2 linked regions of the Thermopolyspora flexuosa genome follow. The main gene of each other region encodes a partner of the protein of the gene in region 2 in a complex. Links are inferred from orthologs where the notes say so. Each region holds a gene or a part of one and is shown on either strand. Other genes may lie near its edges.

Evidence for each region. The genes of interacting proteins can lie anywhere in the genome.
Region 1: the proteins of mfd (region 2) and uvrA are in contact, whole or in part, in a crystal structure (PDB 4DFC), measured with the Escherichia coli proteins. The link is inferred for Thermopolyspora flexuosa from one-to-one orthologs.

The regions. Positions count from the first base shown.
Region 1 is NZ_VFPQ01000001.1:2,342,445-2,346,033, reverse strand. The notes cover bases 242-3,589. They hold uvrA (excinuclease ABC subunit UvrA), read right to left. Parts: upstream 3,283-3,589; coding sequence 442-3,282; downstream 242-441. Also shown: FHX40_RS09870 (Rieske (2Fe-2S) protein), read right to left, coding at 1-236. UniProt on the Escherichia coli protein: The UvrABC repair system catalyzes the recognition and processing of DNA lesions. UvrA is an ATPase and a DNA-binding protein. A damage recognition complex composed of 2 UvrA and 2 UvrB subunits scans DNA for abnormalities.
Region 2 is NZ_VFPQ01000001.1:288,682-293,227, reverse strand. What follows is about bases 302-4,433. They hold mfd (transcription-repair coupling factor), read right to left. Parts: upstream 4,042-4,433; coding sequence 502-4,041; downstream 302-501. Other genes in these bases: FHX40_RS01285 (class I SAM-dependent methyltransferase), read left to right, coding at 4,214-4,433; FHX40_RS01295 (SurA N-terminal domain-containing protein), read right to left, coding at 302-379. Also shown: more of FHX40_RS01295, read right to left, coding at 1-301; more of FHX40_RS01285, read left to right, coding at 4,434-4,546. UniProt on the Escherichia coli protein: Couples transcription and DNA repair by recognizing RNA polymerase (RNAP) stalled at DNA lesions. Mediates ATP-dependent release of RNAP and its truncated transcript from the DNA, and recruitment of nucleotide excision repair machinery to the damaged site.

The DNA.
Region 1 (3,589 bases), 2.1 Mb from region 2 along the record:
CCGACCGGGATGTCGGAGGTCCTGGCGAGCGCACCCGACGCGCCACCGGAGCCACCCGACCCGCCGCCGGAGGAGCCGCCGGAGCCCGCCTCGGCGCCCCCCGTACCGGCCGCCTGCGACGAACCGGCGGAGTCCGTCCCGCCGCCGCCACAGGCCGCCACAAGTGCCGCAAGGCCGGTGAGCCCGGCCCCGGCGACGATCACCCTGCGCCGTGTCTCGCTCGTGCTCTCAGTCATGGAGTTCAGTGAACCGCACCAGGCGGAGTGCCCTGCCCGGCTTTTCCTTAGAAAAGGTTAAGAATCCGTGATCACGTTCGTGTTCCGGGGTTGACGGCGACGGCCCCGGAGCGCGGGCAGGCGGGCGCGCGGACGCGCCGCCACCGCCGTGCGCCGGGGCCGTGAAGCGTCCGGGAGACACCGGCCCGCGCCGCGGCGGGCGTGCTCAGATGCCGAGGATCTTGCGGAGGAAGCGGCCGGTGTGGCTCGCCTCCACCTGGGCGACCTCCTCGGGGGTGCCGGTGGCGACCACGGTGCCGCCCCGGTCGCCGCCCTCGGGGCCCATGTCGATGATCCAGTCGGCCGTCTTGATCACGTCGAGGTTGTGCTCGATCACGATGACCGTGTTGCCGCCGTCGACGAGCCGGCCGAGCACGCCGAGCAGCCGCCGGATGTCCTCGAAGTGCAGGCCGGTGGTGGGCTCGTCGAGCACGTACACGGTGCGGCCGGTGGAGCGGCGCTGCAGCTCGGAGGCGAGCTTCACCCGCTGGGCCTCGCCGCCGGACAGCGTGGTGGCGGGCTGGCCGAGCCGGACGTAGCCGAGGCCGACGTCGACGAGGGTCTGCAGGTGGCGGCGGATCGCCGGGATCGCCTCGAAGAACTCCAGCGCCTCCTCGATCGGCATGTCGAGGACCTCGGCGATCGTCTTGCCCTTGTAGTGGACCTCGAGCGTCTCCCGGTTGTACCGGGCGCCGTGGCACACCTCGCACGGGACGTAGACGTCCGGCAGGAAGTTCATCTCGATCTTGATGGTGCCGTCGCCCGCGCACGCCTCGCACCGGCCGCCCTTGACGTTGAAGCTGAACCGGCCCGGCTGGTAGCCGCGCATCTTCGCCTCGGTGGTCTGCGCGAACAGCCGCCGGATGTGGTCGAACACGCCGGTGTAGGTGGCCGGGTTGGAGCGCGGGGTGCGCCCGATCGGGCTCTGGTCGACGTGCACCACCTTGTCCACGTGCTCGATGCCGAGCACCCGGGAGTGCCGCCCCGGCACGGTCTTGGCGCCGTGCAGCTCCTTGGCGAGGGCGTTGTAGAGGATGTCGTTGACCAGGGTGGACTTCCCCGACCCGGACACGCCGGTGACCGCGGTGAACACGCCGAGCGGGAACGCGACGTCGATGCCCTTGAGGTTGTGCTCGCGCGCGCCCTTCACCACGAGCTGCCGCCTGCGGTCGCGGGGGCGGCGGATCTCCGGCACCGGGATGCTGCGCCGGCCGGACAGGTACGCGCCGGTGAGCGACTCCTCGCACGCCATCAGCTCCTGCACCGTGCCGGACACGACGATCTGGCCGCCGTGCTCACCCGCGCCGGGGCCGATGTCCACCACCCAGTCGGCGGCGGCGATCGTGTCCTCGTCGTGCTCGACGACGATGAGCGTGTTGCCCATGTCGCGCAGCCGCAGCAGGGTGTCGAGCAGCCGCTGGTTGTCGCGCTGGTGCAGGCCGATCGACGGCTCGTCGAGCACGTACAGCACGCCGACGAGGCCGGAGCCGATCTGCGTCGCCAGGCGGATGCGCTGCGCCTCGCCGCCGGCGAGCGTGCCGGCCGCCCGGTCGAGGGTGAGGTAGTCGAGGCCGACGTCGAGCAGGAAGCCGAGCCGGGCGTTGATCTCCTTGATCACGCGCTCGGCGATGTGCCGTTCCCGCTCGGTGAGCTGCAGCCCGGCGAGGAACTTGGCGCAGTCGCCGATCGACATCGCCGCGACCTCGGCGATCGACCTGCCGCCGACGGTGACCGCGAGCGAGACCGGCTTGAGCCGGGCGCCCTTGCAGGAGGGGCAGGGGATCTCCCGCATGAACCCCTCGAACCGCTCGCGGCTGGCGTCGCTCTCGGCGTCGGCGTGCCGCCGCTGCACCCAGGGCACCACGCCCTCGAAGTCGGTGTAGTAGGCGCGCGTCCGGCCGTACTTGGTGTGGTAGCGGACGTGCACCTGCTCGTCGTGGCCGTAGAGCAGGGCCTTCTGCTGCTCCTTGGTGAGCCGCTCCCACGGCGTGTCGAGGTCGAAGCCGAGCGCGTTCCCCAGGGCCTCGATCAGCCGGTTGAAGTAGTCGCTGGTGTGGCCGCTCGCCCAGGGCGCGATCGCCCCGTCGCCGAGGCGGCGCTCGGGGTCGGGCACGACCAGCTCGGGGTCGACCTCCATCCGGGTGCCGAGGCCGGTGCAGTCCGGGCAGGCGCCGTACGGGGAGTTGAACGAGAACGATCGCGGCTCCAGCTCCTCGAACGACAGGTCGTCGTACGGGCAGTAGAGGTGCTCGGAGTAGAAGCGCTCGCGGTTCGGGTCGTCCTCGGGCAGGTCGACGAAGTCGAGGGTGATCGTGCCGCCGGAGAGCTGCAGCGCGGTCTCCACCGAGTCGGTGAGCCGGCGGCGCGCCGACTCCTTCACCGAGAGCCGGTCGACGATCACCTCGATGTCGTGCTTCTCGTACTTCTTCAGCGTCGGCGGCTCCTCGAGGCGGATCATGACGCCGTCGACGCGGGCCCGCGCGTAGCCCTTCGCCTGCAGCTCGCGGAACAGCTCGGCGTACTCGCCCTTGCGGCCGCGCACCACCGGGGCGAGCACCTGGAACCGGGTGCCCTCCGGGAGCTCGAGCACGCGGTCGACGATCTGCTGCGGGGTCTGCCGGGCGATCGGGCGGCGGCACTTGGGGCAGTGCGGCTTGCCGATGCGGGCCCACAGCAGGCGCAGGTAGTCGTAGACCTCGGTGATCGTGCCGACCGTGGAGCGCGGGTTGCGGCTGGTGGACTTCTGGTCGATGGAGACGGCCGGGGACAGGCCCTCGATGAAGTCGACGTCGGGCTTGTCCATCTGGCCGAGGAACTGCCGGGCGTACGCCGACAGCGACTCGACGTACCGCCGCTGGCCCTCGGCGAAGATGGTGTCGAAGGCCAGGCTCGACTTGCCCGAGCCGGAGAGGCCGGTGAAAACGATCAGAGCGTCCCGCGGCAGGTCCAGCGAGACGTCCTTGAGGTTGTGTTCACGTGCGCCACGCACGATAAGGCGGTCAGCCACGGTCGTCCCGTCGAGCTCGAGTCCGATTGTCTGTAGCGGCAAGGGCGTCACCCGGCGCATGGTAGCCAGGGCGACCGACATTTCCGGTTGGCGCTTCCGGACGGCGCTGCGGCGCCCGATGCCCCGACCCGGTGCCCCTCGCCGGGTCCCGTTCACCTAGGGTATGTGCTCCGCTCCGGGATCATGGCCGGATCCCGGGAAACCGACCGAACATGCGTGCGAACTTACCCGACGGCTCCGGGGCATGATGGACGGGGATGCCGCGGGGTGCGGCCGCGGAGCGCCTGAGAGAGCAGAAGGGAGCAGG
Region 2 (4,546 bases):
GGGCCTTGGGGATGCCCACCCGCGGCGCGAGCTGGTCGAACGAGATCTGGTAGGCGTCCTCGTACCGCTTGATCTGCTGGTCGATCTCGCTCTCGCTCACCGTGATGCCGTCACGCCGGGCGAGCTGCTCGGACTGGCGGATGAGCACGAGGTAGTGGAGCACCACCTGGGGCAGCTTCGCGGGCAGCGCCTCGGGCGCGTCCAGATCGGCGTTGATCGCAGCGGCCTCCCGCTTCACGGCCTCGATGTTCTGGTTCAGCTCGGCGGAGGAGATGCGCTCGCCGCCCACCACGGCGGCGGTGCCGGCGGGGGTGCAGGCGGTCAGCGCCGCGGCGGTGGCGGCCACCGCCAGCAGGAAACGCACACGATTCGACTTCACCGTATCGACCTTCCGATATGCCCGGGACGCAGGCACGTTACCATCGGCGCCCGCCCCCTCGATCCTTCGTTCGCACTGGCTGTGGAAAACCTGCCCGGAGCGACCGTTCCCGGTGCCATGGCTCAGCGCGCCGCCGACGCCGCCGCCTGACCGGACGCCGCCTGGCCCGCCGGGGCCGGCGGGAACATCGCCTCCACCAGGTCCCGGCACCATTTCAGCAGCTCCAGGTCACGCAACGGCCGCCCCCCTACGGGCTTGGTGCGCGGCACCGGCACGAGCAGCAGCCGGGTCGGCGCCTTGTACACCGACTTGGGGTAGAGCCGCTGCAGCCGCACCTGCTGGGACTCCTTCAGCTCGACCGGCGAGAACCGGATGTGCTGGCCCTGCAGCGTGATGTCGGTGAGCCCGGCCTTCGCCGCCCGCACCCGGAACCGCGCCACCTCGAGCAGGTTGTCCACCTCCTCCGGCGGCGGGCCGTACCGGTCGCGCAGCTCCTCGCGGATCGCGGCGACGTCGTCGTCCGAGGTGACGCCCGCGATGCGCTTGTACGCCTCCAGCCGCAGCCGCTCGGAGGTGACGTAGTCGTGCGGGATGTGCGCGTTCACCGGCAGCTCGACCTTGACCTCGGCCCGCTCCGGCTCGGGCTCGCCCCCGGCGAGCTTCGCCTTCTGCTCCTGCACCGCCTCGGCCATCATGCGCACGTACAGGTCGAAGCCGACCCCGGCGATGTGGCCGGACTGCTCGGCACCGAGGATGTTGCCCGCGCCGCGGATCTCCAGGTCCTTCATCGCCACGTACATGCCCGCGCCCATCTCGGTGTGCTGGGCGATCGTGGCGAGCCGCTCGTGCGCGGTCTCGGTGAGCGGGGTCTCCGGCGGATAGAGGAAATAGGCGTAGCCGCGCTCCCGGCCCCGGCCCACCCGGCCGCGCAGCTGGTGGAGCTGGGCGAGGCCGTAGTTGTCCGCCCGGTCCACGATGAGCGTGTTCGCGTTCGGCACGTCGAGGCCGGACTCGACGATCGTGGTGCACACGAGCACGTCGTACTCGCGCTCCCAGAACGCCACCATGATCTTCTCGAGCTGGTGCTCGTTCATCTGGCCGTGCGCGACCGCGACCCGCGCCTCCGGCACCAGCTCGCGGATCCGGGCGGCGGCCTTGTCGATCGACCGCACCCGGTTGTGCACGTAGAACACCTGGCCGTCGCGCATCAGCTCGCGCCGGATCGCGGCGGCGATCTGCTTCTCGTCGTACGGCCCGACGAAGGTGAGGATCGGGTGGCGCTCCTCCGGCGGGGTGAGGATGGTGGACATCTCCCGGATGCCGGTGAGGCCCATCTCCAGCGTGCGCGGGATCGGGGTCGCCGACATCGCGAGCACGTCCACCTGGGTGCGCAGCCGCTTCATCGCCTCCTTGTGCTCGACGCCGAAGCGCTGCTCCTCGTCGATGATGATCAGCCCGAGGTTCTTGAACCGCACCTCCGGGGAGAGCAGCCGGTGGGTGCCGATCACCACGTCGACCGTGCCGTCGGCGAGGCCGCGCAGCGTCTCGGCCACCTCGGCGTCGCTCTGGAACCGGGACAGCGGGCGCACCACCACCGGGAACGAGGCGAACCGCTCGGTGAAGGTGGCCATGTGCTGCTGCACCAGCAGCGTGGTCGGCACGAGCACCGCCACCTGGCGGTCGTCCTGCACCGCCTTGAACGCCGCGCGCACCGCGATCTCGGTCTTGCCGTACCCGACGTCGCCGCAGATCAGCCGGTCCATCGGGACCGGCCGCTCCATGTCGCGCTTGACCTCCTCGATCGCGGCGAGCTGGTCGGGGGTCTCGGCGTACGGGAAGGCGTCCTCCATCTCCCGCTGCCACGGGGTGTCCGGGGCGAACGCGTGGCCCGGCGAGGCCATGCGGGCGCTGTACAGCCGGATCAGCTCGCCCGCGATCTCCTTCACCGCCTTGCGCGCCCGGCTCTTCGCCTTCGCCCAGTCGGCGCCGCCCATCCGGTTGAGCGTGGGCGCCTCGCCGCCGACGTACCGGGTGACCTGGTCGAGCTGGTCGGTGGGCACGTAGAGCCGGTCGCCCTTGGCGTACTCGATCACCAGGTACTCGCGGGTGGCGCCCTGCACCACGCGCTGCACCATCTCCACGTACCGGCCGACGCCGTGCTGCTCGTGCACCACGTAGTCGCCGGGGCGCAGCTGCAGCGGGTCCACCATGTTGCGGCGGCGGCTCGGCAGCTTGCGCATGTCCCGGGTGGACGCCTTCAGCCCCACCAGATCGGTGTGGGTGACGAGCGCGAGGCGCGGGGTGACGAAGCCGTGCTCGAGCCGGCCGGTGGTGACGTGCACGACGCCGGGCTGTGGCGGCTCGGGCAGGCCGGGCGCGAGCCGGGCGGGCACGTCCACGCCCTTGAGCAGCTCGACCATGCGCTCGGCGGTGCCGTGCCCCTCGCTGAGCAGCACCACGGCGCGGCCGTCGCCGAGCCAGCCCTTGATGTCGCCGAGCGCCCGCCGGGTGTCGCCGCGGTACGCCTCGGCCTCCTGGACCGCGGGCGTCACCGCATCGCCGCCCTCGTCGGTGGTCTCGAACGGGGCGATCGTCCACCAGGGCTGGCCGAGCTCGCGGGCCCGGGCGCGCACCTCGTCGAGGGTGCGGAACGCGGCCTCGCGCAGGTCGATCGGGGCCTCGCCGCCGGCCGCGGCGGTGATCCAGGACGCCTCGAGGAACTCCTGGCTGGTACGCACCAGCTCCTCGGCCCGGCCGCGGATGCGCTCGGGGTCGCAGACGAACACGCCGGTGCCCGCGGACATGTGGTCGAGCAGCAGGTCCATGCCGTCGGCGAGCACCGGCGCGAGGGCCTCCATGCCCTCCAGCGGGGTGCCCTCGGCGAGCTGGTCGAGGATGTCCTTGAGCCGCGGGTGCTCGTCGGCGAGCCGCCGGGCCCGGTCCCGCACCTGCGGGGTGAGCAGCAGCTCCCGGCACGGCGGGGCGAACAGGCCGTCCGGCGCCGCCTGCAGCGAGCGCTGGTCGGCGACCTTGAACCAGCGGATCTCCTCCACCGTGTCGCCCCAGAACTCCAGCCGCAGCGGGTGCTCCTCGGTGGGCGGGAACACGTCGAGCAGGCCGCCGCGCACCGCGACCTCGCCGCGCCGCTCCACCATGTCCACCCGGTGGTAGCCGTTCGCCACCAGGCGCTCGACGAGCTCGTCGAGGTCGGCCTCGTCGCCCGCGCGGAGCCGTACCGGCTCCAGGTCGCCGAGGCCGGAGACGATCGGCTGCAGCACCGCCCGCACCGGGGCGACCACCACCCGCAGCGGCCCGGCGGCCGGGTCGCCCTCGACCGGGTGGGCGAGCCGGCGGAGCACGGCGACGCGGCGGCCCACGGTGTCGCTGCGCGGGGACAGGCGCTCGTGCGGCAGCGTCTCCCACGCGGGGAACACGGCGACGCTGCTCTCCTCCAGCAGACTGCTCAGCCCGGCGGCGAGGTCCTCGGCCTCCCGGTCGGTCGCGGTCACGGCGAGGACGGGCCGGTGGCGGGCGAGCGCGGCGACCCCGAACGGCCGCAGCGCGGGCGGCGCGACCAGGTTCACGTCCTCGCCGGACCGGTCAAGCGCGGCGGCGAGGCCGGGGTCGGCGATGACGAGATCGAGCAGTCCGGAAAGAGACATAGCGAATGCCCACAGCCCCACGTTGGCAGAGACGAGCGGCCCCCGAGACGGCGACGGGCCGCCGGGGGCGACCATTCACGTCAAGGCTACTTGGTGCCGGGACGGGTGCGGCGCAGGTGGCGAGCGCCCGGCCCCGGACGCTTTGTGCAGTCGATTCGCTACTATGAGTGACATGTCTGAGGTCCGCTGGTCGCCCGTGGTCCAGAGCGACGTGTTCGGGCAACGCGTCCGCGAGCACGGGAACGAGCTCGGGCGGCGGCTCGACGTCCTGGTCGCGGGGTGCGGCCGGGGCGCCCGGTTGCGGCTCGACGGCGTCGACGCCCGGGTGACCGGCGTGGACGAGGACCTGCCGATCCTCCGCTCGGCCACCGCGGCCCGCACCGACCTCGACACCTGGTGCCTCGGCGACCTGCGCGCCACCCCCATGCCGCCGCGGTCGTTCGACGTGGTGTACGTGTCGTTCCTGCTGGAGCGCATCCGGCACGCCGAGCTCGTGCTCGACCGC